2 regions of the Vibrio sp. VB16 genome follow, and region 2 is predicted to be linked to the other one. Evidence: riboswitches for the same ligand, from Rfam matches in the RefSeq annotation. Region 2 holds a riboswitch; the other holds the start of a gene.
The links. A riboswitch is a leader RNA that binds a small molecule or an ion and turns the genes downstream of it on or off. The one in region 2 is predicted to bind lysine.
Positions count from the first base shown of each region.

Region 1 (7,621 bases), 910 kb from region 2:
ATTGCTCAGACCCAGCTAAACGGTGCAACAACCGCGGTGCCAGCCCCTTATAAGAAAATAAAAGGCCTAGAGCACTTCGATAAAGTCATCGATATTGATCAAAGCCCAATAGGCCGAACACCTCGCTCAAACCCAGCCACTTACACTGGGATTTTCACTCCAATTCGAGAACTATTCGCTGGTACACAAGAATCTCGTTCGCGAGGTTATAAGCCAGGGCGATTCAGTTTTAACGTACGCGGAGGCCGATGTGAAGCCTGTCAAGGTGATGGTGTTATTAAGGTTGAAATGCACTTCTTACCTGATATATATGTGCCATGTGATGTTTGCAAAGGCAAACGCTACAACCGTGAAACCTTGGAAGTAAGGTACAAGGGGAAATCTATCGATGAAGTGCTGCAAATGACGGTAGAGAATGCCAGAGAATATTTTGCCCCAGTGCCAGTGATTGCACGAAAACTACAAACACTGATGGATGTGGGATTATCTTATATACGACTAGGTCAAGCTGCTACAACGCTTTCTGGTGGCGAAGCACAACGTGTAAAACTTGCAAAAGAGCTCTCTAAACGCGACACGGGCCAAACACTATACATCTTGGATGAACCTACAACAGGCCTACACTTCCACGATATTCAACAACTATTAACTGTACTGCATAGGTTAAGAGATCATGGTAATACCGTTGTGGTTATTGAGCATAATTTAGATGTGGTCAAAACGGCTGATTGGGTAATTGATCTTGGGCCTGAAGGTGGCAATGGTGGTGGTAAAATTATAGCTGAAGGTACACCAGAAGAAGTCGCTAAGGTGAAAGGGTCTCATACAGCACGGTTTTTGAAACCCATGCTAAAATCTAAAAAATAGTCCAGAACAAATATGTGATTTTGAACATCACCCGCGTTAAAAACAATAGACTCTAGGTAGTCTTAAAAAAAAAAGGTACAGTAGAAAAGCGAGCGAAGCTCGCTTTTTATTTAGGGATCCAATAATGGCTATCATTCACCTTAGTGGGACAAGACTCGCTCCTCAGAAAGCTAAGGCGCCGCTTAACCGCACATTTATGTTCACAATTGGCTTTGTCTTTATCATCGCCATGCACATTTATATCCCAAATTCAGATGGTATAGGGTTAGCTCTCCCATTCAATATCCTTATTTGGGCTTGCCTTGGATTAATCATTGCCATTGGCTTTTACCATATTGCTAGCACAAAACGGATTCGCTACACCAAGTTAACTATTGTCCTATTGATCTGTTGTCTCATACTGACATTACCTGTTTTTTATCCAATAGCTAATCTCTGGGTCCTTACACTACCTCGGCTCGCCAGTCTTTGGTCGGGATGGCTATTTTTCGTCGTATTGCAGCAATTTAATCTCAGTAATCTCCATAAACAACGTTTACTTTGGTTTATTGTCATCGCCGCCATAATCGAAGTGATACTTGGTTATGTTCAGTTTTTTAACTTATTACCTAAGGAACTGCTTGGTTCTAACACGTTCACTCAAATGCCTTTCGGTATTTTCCAAGACCCCAGTGTCATGGTTAGTTTCATATCTACTGGTCTCGTTATCTCTGGGTATTTACTTGCGAGACAACAAAGAAAGTATGGTCAAAAAGTAAGCCGAACACTGTTTCTTTACTTGGTACCTCTGATCACTGCGCCTCTAATTATCATTCTTGCACGCGAATTAGAATGGATAGGTACGGCATTCGGTTTTGTTATTATTGCAACCTATTTGTATCGATTCTCAACACCACAAAGATTCAGCGGTTGGATATCATCATCAGTGGCTGGAATAGGGTTTGGTTTGATACTTATTTCCGCCAATAGCGTTGACGCGCAGTCCTTTCAAAAACAACAAATAGAGAGATCTACGTTATTTCCACAAGCGATAGATATGCTCATAGAAAAACCTTTTACTGGATACGGGTATGGACGATTTGAGCCCGAATATATTTTGTATTCTGCGAGACAACATCAATTAAACGCCGATTACCCGGTAGGATACTCATCTGTCGAGCATCCATTAAATGAAACTCTTTATTGGGGAATAGAAGGAGGGCTGATTCCAATTGTGGGTATTTTCCTTGCGATGATAATGGTGCTGTTCAAAATATACTCTGCACGTAGAGGAACTCGATTAGCCATATTTAGCCTATTTATACCTATAGTGTTGCATAGCCAGATGGGCGCACCTTTTTATCATTCCGCTATTCACTGGTTGGTTTTCATCATACTTTTATATTGGATCGATCAAAGAACCTCAAAATACAAAATCCACTCTATTTCTAAGGTTACCAAGGTTCTGATAAGAAGCACTAGCTTTGTTGTTCCAACGATCACATCTGCTTATATGCTGATGGCATTACAAACAAACATGACATTGTTTAGGTTTGAACACTCTTTTCCAAAAGACTCAAGAATTCTGACACAAACCGCCTATCCCATATCGCAACAATTGCGCTACGAGTGGAATCTATACAGTGCCTCTCTTAAGCAGGGATTATTAACTGATGATGCGCTTGCCATCAAACAATACATAGTCTGGGCTTTACAAGCTATTAGACAAAAACCTCAAGAACTATATTACAGCAATCTGATCATGGCCTATTTAGGTTTAGGTGAAATAAGCAAAGCAAATCAAATACGTTCAGAAGCCAGTTTCTTGTTTCCAAATCATGATTTTTCGACTATAGACATAGAGCCTATTGTTGTAGGTGAAGAACTCAACCAAAATACTGAGAAGAATGTGATTGAAGAGGAGAGCATTTCAGTTGACTTTGATACCGAAAAAAAAGAGGGGACGACTAAAAAGTAGAGTGGTACAAACCACCCTACTTACGAGTTTATTGGTGTAAAGTCTCGTCTAATGCTTTTAGACATAGAGCCACGTTTTCATTTCTCGAGGCATATCCCATCAATCCGATACGCCATGTCTTTCCAGCTAATGCTCCCAAACCGGCACCTATTTCTAAGTTATACTCATTCAGTAACGTTGCTCTAACTGCGCCATCGTCTACCCCTTCAGGTATATATACGGCGTTGAGTTGTGGCAGTCGATAATCTTCATCTACTACAAATTGAATCCCCATTAACTCTAAACCATTCTTCAATTTTTCATGCATGGCCTGATGCCGTTTCCATGCATTTTCTAATCCTTCATTTTTTAGTAACAACAAGGCTTCATGTAGTGCATAAAGGCTATTTACAGGTGCGGTGTGATGATAACTACGTTTACCTTCACCACTCCAGTAACCCAAAACTAAACTTTGATCTAAAAACCAACTCTGCACAGGTGACTTTCTATTTTGAATGCGCTGAATAGCCGCTGCAGAAAAAGTCAAAGGAGATAGACCAGGCACACAGGACAGACATTTTTGACTACCAGAATACACCGCATCTAATCCCCATTCGTCTACTTTCAACGGCACGCCTCCAAGCGAAGTCACCGCATCAACAATGGTCAAGACCCCTCGCTCTTGCGCTAAAGAAGCCAAAGCTTGTGCGTCACTGAGAGCGCCTGTAGAGGTTTCAGCATGTACGAAGGCTAAAATTTTTGCATCAGGGTTAGCGTCAAGGGCATCTCTTACTTTTCTAACATCAACAGGTTCGCCCCATTCATTATCAACCACGACAGCTTCACCACCGCAGCGGATGACATTCTCACGCATCCTTTCACCAAACACACCATTTCGGCATACAACCACTTTATCACCAGCTTCTACTAGGTTGACAAAACAAGCTTCCATACCAGCACTGCCCGGTGCAGATACCGCAATAGTAAACGTGTTCTCTGTTTGGAAAGCGTATTTAAGAAGCTGTTTTAGTTCATCCATCATATTGATGAATAATGGGTCAAGATGCCCTATCGTTGGACGGCTCAACGCTTGCAAAACTTGCGGTGAAATATCTGAAGGACCGGGCCCCATTAATGTTCTATGAGGAGGTATAAAGCTCTGTATCGTCATAATTATTCCTTTTATAAGACGTGTAGGGTATTAAAGACTAACTCATAATTCATCATCCAACAATTCGACTCTAGTATAGAGGTCAAACCACTTGATAAAGAACCGTTTGTAAGTTGTATAAATACTGGGCAAATATTCGTTTTAACAATTGACATTTAGACGTCAACATCGTTCAATGAATAGGTCTGGATTTTTTGAACTTGATTTAGATAATTCGCTTTATAGCAGAAGAGGAGCATTGCCCAGGCAGGTGTTTTGTGGAGCCTTAACTCCGAGACAAAGCATTCAGGGGGAGCAGTGCCGAGATGACACTTCATTGAGTGTGAATGATCATCGGTTGAGTAGGCTGAATCCTACCAATTGTCACCAACCTTGTTTGGTGAAGAGCTTCTGAGGTCCGCATCCATGTCTAATGCTTTTCCTCTGCTCTAGTAATCTCTCTTCAATATAACAAAAATAGAAATACTGTTAATTTGAATACATACAGGGAGAAATGCCGTGAGCGCATTCAATGTAGCAAAATTTGGTGGCACAAGCGTTGCCAGCTTTGAAGCCATGAGCCGTTGTGCTGAGATAATCGAGAATAATCCAAACACAAAACTTATCGTCATTAGTGCTTGCTCTGGTGTGACAAATTTGTTGGTTGAGTTGGCAAATGGTGTTCAAGACGAACAACGTCGTCGTATTGTCATTGAACAACTTGAAGATATCCATTATGCCATTATTGACAAACTCGCCGACCCTTTAGAAACAGAACAAGCCGTCGCCTCTTTATTAAAGAGCGTGGCATCGGCTGCTGAAGCCGCATCATTCCAAAGTAGCGATAAGCTCACAGACCACATGGTTGCTTATGGCGAACGGATGTCAACCCACTTGCTTACTCAAATACTAAGAGAGCGAGGTCTAAATGCTGCACGTTTTAACATTCGCGATATAATGAGAACCAACAGCGTTTACGGAAAAGCAGAACCTGAATTAGATTCGGTTGCCAGCTTAGCACAAAAAAAACTCATCCCTTTATGTCGCGATTATGTTGTCGTTACACAAGGCTTTATTGGCGCTGATATAGATGGTAATACGACGACATTTGGTCGTGGTGGCAGTGACTATAGTGCCGCATTAATCGCGGAATCTGTTGAAGCCTCAGGCCTAGAGATATGGACCGATGTTCCTGGTATTTACACGACAGACCCACGCATAGTAGCGAAGGCTGCACCCATCCCTGAAATTAGTTTCAGCGAAGCCTCCGAAATGGCAAACTTCGGAGCCAAAATACTACACCCATCAACATTAGTTCCCGCTTTACGCCATGGTATTCCCGTGTTCGTAGGCTCGTCTAAAGAACCAGAAAAAGGAGGAACGTGGATCAGACAAGAAGTTAGAAGTTCACCGCTGTTTAGAGCGTTAGCATTACGCGGAAACCAAACCATGGTAACGCTGCGTAGTCCGAATATGTTTCAAGCGTATGGATTTTTAGCCGACGTGTTTAAAATTCTAGCGAAGTATAAGATTTCCGTTGATCTGATCACTACGTCAGAAGTAAGTGTATCGCTTACCCTTGACCAAACGAACACCTCTGGTGGCGCGCCAGAACTACCTAGTGACGCTCAAAAAGAACTTGAAGAACTTTGTACTGTAGAAGTTGAACAAAACCTCTGTTTGGTCGCACTTATTGGCAACAATATGAGTGAATGTAAAGGTTACGCAAAAAAAGTATTCAGTACGCTAGAAGACTTCAATCTGCGTATGATTTGCTATGGTGCTAGTCCGCACAATTTGTGTTTCTTAGTACGCTCAGTCGATTCCCGTCGAGCCGTTCAGGATCTACATAGAGAATTATTCGAACTACGCGAGTAATGGACTTCGAATAAAAAAGGCTTGGTATCTTTAGCCAAGCCTTTTTATTCACCGTTATTTATCTTCTTTCATGCCGTCAAAGACGGTTATTTTCGCCTAGCAATAGCTTTCACTACTAGCCGATGTTAGGGCCTAACCACTTTTCAGCATCAAGAATATTCCAACCTTTACGCTCTGCATAATCTTCAACCTGATCTTGTTGTATCTGAGCAACAGCAAAAAATCGCGAATCAGGGTGTGAAAAATACCAACCAGAAACTGAAGCTCCAGGCCACATTGCATAACTGGACGTCAAAGACATACCAATCGCTTCTTCAACATTAAGAAGCTCCCATAGAGCACCTTTTTCTGTATGCTCAGGACAAGCTGGGTAACCAGGTGCAGGCCTAATACCTTGGTATTTCTCTCTAATAAGATCTTCGTTGGATAATGTCTCCTCGGGAGAGTAACCCCAAACCTCTTTACGCACTTTTTCATGCAAACATTCAGCAAACGCTTCTGCTAATCGATCGGCCACAGCCTGAACCATGATTGCATTGTAGTCATCACCATCCGCTTTAAACTTATCGGCCAGTTCGCGCTCACCAATACCACCTGTAACCGCAAACCCTCCAATCCAATCCTTTTTACCACTAGATTTGGGGGCAATATAGTCACTCAAACAATAGTTAAAGCCTTTAGGCTTTTCTGTCTGCTGACGTAAATTGTGTAGTACTTTAGCAACTTGAGTACGTGATTCATCCGTATACACTTCGATATCGTCACCAATACTTGCGGCAGGAAGTAAAGCACAAATGCCACTTGCTTTAAGTAAGCCTTCGCGTTCTATTTTGTCCAACCATTCATTCGCATCATCAAATAACCTTTTCGCCTCTTCACCGACTTCTTCATGTTCAAAAATCTTAGGGTACTTACCCATAAGCGTCCATGTCATAAAGAAAGGAGTCCAATCTATATAACGTCTCAAGCTGGCTACATCAAAATTTTCAAAAACGTGCACGCCTATTTTTTCAGGTTCTGGAGGGGTATAATTCTGCCAGTCAATCACAACTTTATTGTCTCTTGCTCTTTGCAATGAAACAGGCTTTGTACGAGGTTTTTTACGATTATGTTGATCTCGAACTTTGACATAGTCTTGTTCAACTTTTTCGACAAACGCTGGACGCAATTCATCCGAAAGTAATGATGAGCAAACACCAACAGCACGCGAAGCATTATTTACGTAAACAACTGGATGGCTATAATTCTGTTCAATCTTGACAGCAGTATGGGCTTTCGATGTCGTCGCGCCACCGATTAGAAGTGGAAGATCGAATCCCTGTCGTTCCATCTCTTTGGCTACATGCACCATTTCATCTAGCGAGGGAGTAATCAAGCCAGACAAACCAATAATATCGACCTTCTCTTCCTTAGCCACCTTGAGAATTTTTTCGCAAGAAACCATTACACCAAGGTCAATTATCTCGTAGTTATTACACTGTAAAACAACACCCACAATATTCTTACCGATATCGTGTACATCACCTTTAACTGTCGCAAGCAGGATTTTTCCGTTTGCGCGACTCTCTTCTTTCGAGGCATTAATGAAGGGCTCTAAATGAGCGACAGCTTGCTTCATTACCCGCGCAGATTTAACCACTTGCGGCAAAAACATTTTCCCTTCACCAAACAAATCACCAACTACATTCATGCCATCCATTAAAGGGCCTTCAATGACGTGCAGTGGCTTAGAAGCATTTACTCTTGCCTGTTCTGTATCTTCGACGATAAATTCTGTAATACCCTTAACG
Region 1 is NZ_CP087590.1:3,295,853-3,303,473, forward strand. It holds gene uvrA (excinuclease ABC subunit UvrA) at 1-867, shown strand, start outside; gene IUZ65_RS15015 (PglL family O-oligosaccharyltransferase) at 992-2,824, shown strand; gene IUZ65_RS15020 (pyridoxal-phosphate-dependent aminotransferase family protein) at 2,853-3,974, opposite strand; lysine riboswitch at 4,195-4,372, shown strand; gene lysC (lysine-sensitive aspartokinase 3) at 4,473-5,831, shown strand; gene metH (methionine synthase) at 5,947-7,621, opposite strand, start outside.
Region 1: linked by a shared signal. The riboswitch ahead of lysC (lysine-sensitive aspartokinase 3) and the one ahead of IUZ65_RS10785 (Na+/H+ antiporter NhaC family protein) in region 2 are both predicted to bind lysine.

Region 2 (7,621 bases):
AAAAGTATCTGCGCGGCTCGGAAAAGGTTCAAGTAAGAAAGTGTTTGACTCTGCCCCATTCATAATGATGTTTGAAACCAATGGACAAGACTTAGAAATTATTGCACCTCAAATGAACAATTATGAGTGGGCAACTCGACATTTTGAAGGCGTACCAAAAATGAGATTGGTCGATTCGAATGGGGATGTAGAATATACCTACCAGAAACTCGAAGGCAAAGATGGCTTTATGCCGTACCAAGATGTTGATGAACTTGTTGTAGAGCACAACGAGAACAACGCCATCTTCTTCGGTAGCGAGGCTGAAATTACCGCGAAAGCGGAATTAGCAGCAGTTGCAGCAACAACCGCTGCGGCAGGAAGTTCTGTTGGGAATGAGAGCGCTGCAAAAGGAAGTTTATCTGGCAGCAGTGTTAACCTCGATCAACTAAAAGCTTGGTATCTAAAAGCCTCTAAAGCCGAGCGTAAAGAATTCCGTAGATGGATGATTGACCAAGAATAATCCTCCATTTATACCAAACCGTCAATAATTTGTTATTGGCGGTTTTTTATTGTCTGAATATTATTCCTAATACGGAAACGTTTGCTTTTTACCGTCATATTGCTGTTATAAATAACAAAGGCTAGAATTGGACATACGCCCTTACTAGCAGCAGAACCTTTCTATGAAATTTCCCGGTCAACGCAAATCTAAACACTACTTTCCCGTTAATGCGCGCGATCCTTTAGTGACTCAAGTACAAACTAATAAAAGGATGACAAGAACGCATATCATTGGGATTGATCAAACATTAGTGGATATCGAAGCTCGAGTGCCCGATCATTTCATCGAAAAATATGGTCTCAGTAAAGGTCATTCGCTGGTTATTGATGACGAAACAGCGGAGGCACTTTATCAGCAACTAAAACGCGATGAACTGATAAGCAATGAGTTTGCGGGTGGAACGATAGGAAATACGCTACATAATTATTCCGTTCTTGCTGATGACAAATCGACCCTGTTGGGTGTGATGAGCAAAGACATTGAAATCGGCAGCTATGGGTATCGCTATTTGTGTAATACCTCTAGCCGTATGGATCTTAACTACCTTCAATCAGTCACTGGCGCGATTGGACGCTGTTTTGCGTTGATATCGGACAACGGTGAACGAACCTTCGCTATAAGTGAAGGACAGATGAATCAGCTGCGTCCAGATAGTATCCCTGAATCGATTTTTGAAAATGCTTCTGCTTTGGTGTTAACGGCGTATTTGGTCCGTTGTAAAGAAGGCGACCCGATGCCGGATGCAACAATGCGAGCGATAGAGTACGCCAAAAAATATCATGTCCCTGTGGTGCTTACGCTTGGTACAAAGTTTGTTATTCAAGATGACCCACTGTTTTGGCAACAGTTTTTAAACGACCATGTGTCAGTTGTTGCGATGAACGAAGACGAAGCCGAGGCGCTCACCGGTAATGCAGACCCTCTGTTAGCAGCAGACAAGGCGTTGGATTGGGTTGACTTAGTATTGTGTACCGCGGGCCCTGTAGGGCTGTTTATGGCTGGTTATACCGAAGAGAGTGCCAAAAGACCAACCACGTTGCCACTGTTGCCTGGCGCTATCGCGGAGTTCAATGAATTCGAGTTTAGTCGACCAACCATCAAGGATGCGTGTGAGTCACCAATCAAGGTTTATTCGCATATTGCGCCTTATATGGGAGGACCTGAAAAAATTAAAAATACCAATGGAGCAGGGGATGCGGCACTTTCTGCGTTGTTGCATGATATGGCTGCAAATAGATATCACAAAGAAAATGTGCCAAATTCAAGTAAGCATCAATACCCTTATTTAACGTATTCCTCGTTCTCTCAAGTGTGTAAATATTCAAACAGAGCGAGCTATGAAGTATTAGTACAACATTCCCCCCGATTATCAAGAGGATTACCTGAGCGCGAAGATAGTTTAGAGGAAGCGTATTGGGAGAGATAATAGTTGTTGTATTAATAGGATGATAAAAAAAGAGCTCCCTAGGGAGCTCTTAATAATTTAATTCATTTACTTTAGATAAGGAAATCATCTAAAGGTTTACCAGCATCAAGCTGCGATTGGATAGTAGATGGTGTTCTACCTTGACCTGTCCAAGTTTTTTCTTCGCCATTTGTATCAACATATTTATATTTAGCTGGGCGAGGTTCGCGCTTCTTGCGAGTTTTTGTTTTGGTTTCGCCAGATAATGCAGAAATTAAATCTTCAACATCAATGCCATCTTTTGCAATCATCTGGGCATATTCAGCTAGCTTAGCTTCTCTTTCTGCTAATGCTGCTTTTTCTTCGTCTGCTGCTGAACGACGTTCTTCAACAACGACGGTAAGTTTTTCTAGGGCTTCTTCTAATTGCTCAAAAGTTAATTCGCGAGCAAAGGCACGCAGACTACGAATATTGAGCAGCGTTTTTGTAAGTTCTGACATGTTTACTTCCATTTGATTATTATTAAACATCATAATAATAACAGCCAAATTAAATAATACCAAATTATTTAGAATTAAATTATATATATCGTACTATTCTCGCGACAGAATAATATAAATTTTTGTAAATTGACCTCATATTTCCAATTCTGCGAACTGATATTTTGACATTCCTCTGACATTATTACGTAACCATTTAAAAAATAGTGTATATCAGCCATATTGAATTCTATGGACATATCTATCGAACGAAATGCATTGTGATGGCTTTTTATGTTGCAAAAGATGGTCAAATCCGTACAATTGCGCGCACCTTATTCAGTTTCTAGGTTTATATAAGAATTTTTCCTTATATCCTAGCTGTTTACTGAGGTAGAGGAGCAATAACTATCAGTACATTCTATTGGGGTGATGCCAATGAATAGTCTAGAAAGGAGTTATTGCCGAAGTGAGTGCGTTTATCAAGCCGCTTGCTGGGGTCGTATTTAATAATTACGACACTGCCATAGTGTATTTTTTATTAACTATGGAGCGCTACTGTGGGTTGGAAAACTGTTGGTTTTCTTTCACTTATCATTAACATATCCACATTTTACATGTTAATTCTGCAGTAGATCTCTAACCAATCGGTTTTGTAGATCATGAATTTAGTAGACTTTGCTTCGTCACCCTTATCGTTATTACCACCTTTAATGGCTTTAGGCCTTGCTGTCGTTACCCGCCGTGTATTAGTTTCCTTGGGTATTGGTATAGTATTAGGCGCCTTACTCCTTGCGGACTATTCCATATCAAACTCCTTTAGCTATATAGGCACTACGGTCAAAGGTGTATTTGTCGAGGATGGAGGTATCAATACTTGGAATATGAGTATTGTTGCCTTTTTAGTCATCCTTGGAATGATGACCGCGTTATTAACTCTATCTGGAGGCACTCGGGCGTTCGCTCTTTGGGCTCAGACACGAGTGAAAAGTAAACGTGGTTCACAATTGCTCGCCGCCTTTTTAGGTGTATTTATATTTGTCGATGATTATTTCAATAGCCTCGCTGTTGGCGCGATCTCACGCCCTGTCACCGACCGTTACAATGTGTCACGGGCAAAGTTGGCCTATATTTTAGATTCAACCGCAGCGCCTATGTGTGTATTAATGCCTGTCTCTAGTTGGGGCGCGTATATAATGACTATTATTAGCGGTATTCTAGTCAGCCATGGGCTAACTGAATATTCAGCTTTGGGTGCCTATTTACGTTTAGTACCAATGAATTTCTATGCGGTATTCGCATTATTGATGGTGTTTGCTGTTGCATGGTTTCAATTAGATATTGGTGCAATGAGTAAACATGAACATGAAGCGTCCCTAAACAATAAATCCACTTCTGATGAAAGCAGTTCTGAAGCTTTAGAATTAAATGAAGAGCTCGATATCGTAGAAAGTGAATATGGAAAAGTGTCTGATTTAGTCCTTCCTATTCTATTTTTGATTATCGCAACGGTTGTGTCGATGATATATACCGGAAGCACAGCATTAGAATCTGACGGTAAAATGTTTTCAGTGCTAGGGGCATTTGAAAATACCGATGTTGGTCGCTCGCTCGTATATGGAGGCTTAGCCGGACTAACTATTGCATTATTTACCGTCTTCAAGCAGAAATTACCGATAGCCGATATTGCTAATACAGTTTGGATCGGCGCTAAATCTATGTTTAGCGCTATATTAATATTGATTTTTGCATGGTCGATAGGCTCGGTTATCGGTGACATGAAAACAGGGGCTTATTTGTCTTCTTTAATCCAAGGCAATATTAGCGTCCATTGGTTACCTGTCATTTTATTTTTATTGTCTGGGTTAATGGCATTCTCTACAGGAACATCATGGGGAACGTTTGGGATAATGTTACCGATAGCAGGCGATATGGCCGGTGCGACAGACTTAACAATGATGTTGCCTATGCTGAGTGCTGTTTTGGCCGGTTCAGTCTTCGGTGACCACTGTTCACCAATTTCAGATACGACTATATTGTCATCTACGGGGGCCGGTTGTAATCATATCGACCACGTTGCGACTCAGTTGCCTTATGCCATTACTGTCGCGCTTGTCTCTAGTGTCGGTTTTATTGTTCTTGGATTGACGAATTCTGTCGCAACGTCATTCGCTACTGCCTTTATTGCATTCGTGATTGCCTGCTTTGTATTGTCGACGATATCTAAAGCAAAAAGCCTACAGATGCAAAATGCGTAAAAAAAACGAATTTTTAGGTTGAAAATTGAATCGAGCTTAGTTAGTGTGTTTATAAGCGAAAGGAACTAAGAAATTATGCGTATATTTGTAATGAACATTCACCACCATCATCATCCTGAGTAGTCTTTCGGGCGGTGTACGCATACCCGGGAGATAATAAATCCCGGAGGTCAAATCAAAGATTCGAACCCTCGGGAAATAAAAACCCCGAGGGTTTTTTGGTTTTAGATGTTTCAACGTATTTATGTACAAAATCGCGCCAGTAATTTGTAATTCAAAGCGAAATTAGAATTTAGAAAAATAACGAATATTCAGACAGGGAATAGAATAATGCAAACACAACGACTCAGAATTGCCATCCAGAAAAAAGGCCGCCTAAGTAAAGAATGCCAAGAACTGCTTAAAAAGTGTGGTGCTAAGTTTAATTTGATGGGTGAGCGTTTAGTTGTCCATACAGAAAATATGCCTATCGATTTACTACTTGTGCGTGATGATGACATCCCTGGGTTGGTCATGGATGGTGTGGTTGACCTTGGTTTTATCGGTGAAAATGAGCTAGAAGAGGTCCGCTTAGACAGAGTGGCCTTAGGTGAACCGAGTGAATTTGTGGCACTTCGTCGTTTAGATTTTGGTGGTTGTCGATTATCCATTGCTATTAATCAAGATGAGCAATACAACGGTCCGCAAGACCTTAACGGTAAGCGTATTGCTACTACCTACCCACACCTTCTAAAAGCCTTTATGGATGAGCAAGGTGTTGAGTTCAGTACCTGTAATTTACAAGGGTCTGTAGAAGTGGCCCCTCGTGCTGGTTTGGCGGATGCGATTGCCGATCTTGTTTCAACTGGTGCAACGTTAGAAGCGAATGGGCTGAAAGAAGCCGAAGTTATTTTCCGTTCTAAAGCGACATTGATTCAACGTGCCGGTGAGTTTGATGAAGATAAGGAAGCACTTATCAATAAGCTACTTACTCGTATGCAAGGTGTTATTCAGGCAAAAGAGTCCAAATACATCATGTTGCACGCACCTACTGATCAGTTAGAGGCTATAAAAGCGCTTTTACCTGGTGCGGAAAACCCAACAGTATTACCCCTTGCCGCAGAGACAAACCGAGTAGCCGTGCACTTAGTGAGTACAGAAAATCTATTTTGGGAAACGATGGAACAGCTTAAAGAGCTCGGTGCGAGTTCAATTCTTGTTCTTCCAATCGAAAAAATGATGGAGTAAGTCATGAAGACTGTTGTTTGGCAATCTTTAAGTGAATCGCAGCAAGACTCAGTTTTAGAGCGTCCGGCAATTGCCGAAGGCGCAAATATTACGGCGACAGTGCAAGGCGTTATCAAAAAAGTCCGTTCTGAGGGTGATAAAGCACTGCTCGAACTTACGCAAAAATTTGATGGAGTGACGCCAGCGTCCATTCGTGTTTCTAGCGAAGAGATAGAAGCGGCCTCGGAGAGGCTTTCAGAGAAAATGAAAGAAGCGCTTGGACAAGCGTATAAAAATATTTCTGTTTTCCATAAAGCACAAAAGCCACAACCACTCAAGGTTGAAACACAACCTGGCGTCGTTTGCGAGTTGTTAACAAGGCCAATCAATAAGGTTGGTTTGTATATTCCAGGTGGTAGCGCGCCATTACCATCGACGGTACTCATGTTGGGCGTGCCTTCACAAATAGCGGGTTGTCGTCAGGTTGTTCTCTGTTCTCCACCGCCTATTGCCGACGAGATTTTATACGTTGCTAAGTTGTGTAAAATAGATGAAGTGTACAATGTGGGTGGCGGTCAAGCGATTGCGGCAATGGCTTATGGAACCGAAACGGTTTCAAAAGTAGAGAAGATTTTTGGCCCCGGTAATGCTTATGTAACTGAAGCAAAACGTCAAGTCAGCAATGACTTCCGCGGAGCCGCCATTGATATGCCAGCGGGACCTTCTGAAGTACTTGTTATCGCTGATGAAACGGCTAATCCAGAGTTTGTCGCGGCGGATTTACTAAGCCAAGCAGAACATGGCCCGGATTCTCAGGTTATATTATTGACGCCTTCACCGGTTATTGCGGATAAAGTGGCCGATGCTGTACAGGCTCAGCTAAAACAACTTTCCCGCGCCGACATTGCGGAAAAAGCACTCGGTTCCAGTGTCATTGTTATTGCCGATTCGATTCCGCAGTGCGTGTCAATCTCGAATGCCTATGGCCCCGAACACCTTATTGTTCAAACCCGATACCCAAGAGAGCTTTTACCGTTGTTAGATAATGCTGGTTCGATCTTCTTAGGTGATTGGTCTCCAGAGTCTGTGGGTGATTATGCCTCTGGTACTAACCATGTTCTTCCGACTTATGGTTATACTCGCACGTATTCCAGTTTAGGACTGGCGGATTTTTCTAAGCGAATGACCGTTCAAGAGCTTTCGGCAGATGGATTGAAGGGACTCGCGTCTACGGTTGTCACAATGGCGGAAGCTGAAGGGTTAGATGCACATAAACGCGCAGTGACAATTCGTGTAGAAGCGCTAGCAAAAGGAGAGTAATGGATGGAAAAGCTCGCTAGGAAGCAGGTTCAAGAACTTACCCCTTATCTCTCAGCCAGAAAAATAGGTGGGAGTGGCGATGTTTGGCTAAACGCCAACGAATCGCCGTTTGATAACCAATACCACACCACATTTGATCGGCTTAATCGTTATAGCAGTTGTCAGCCACAAGAATTGATTGCTGCTTATGCGAGCTATGCGGGTGTCCAACCTGAACAGGTATTAACGTCACGAGGTGCTGATGAAGGCATCGAACTTCTGGTTAGGGCGTTTTGTGAGCCGGGAGAGGATGCAATATTGTATTGTCCACCGACTTACGGGATGTATGCGATCAGTGCAGAAACGATTGGCGTTGAACGGAAAGTGGTCCCATCAAAGTCTAACTGGCAGCTAGATCTGGATGGTATAA
Region 2 is NZ_CP087590.1:2,388,441-2,396,061, reverse strand. It holds gene IUZ65_RS10800 (DUF2057 family protein) at 1-502, shown strand, start outside; gene IUZ65_RS10795 (inosine/guanosine kinase) at 666-1,970, shown strand; gene IUZ65_RS10790 (H-NS family histone-like protein) at 2,042-2,449, opposite strand; lysine riboswitch at 2,815-2,994, shown strand; gene IUZ65_RS10785 (Na+/H+ antiporter NhaC family protein) at 3,091-4,686, shown strand; His leader region at 4,785-4,906, shown strand; gene hisG (ATP phosphoribosyltransferase) at 5,017-5,913, shown strand; gene hisD (histidinol dehydrogenase) at 5,917-7,212, shown strand; gene hisC (histidinol-phosphate transaminase) at 7,216-7,621, shown strand, end outside.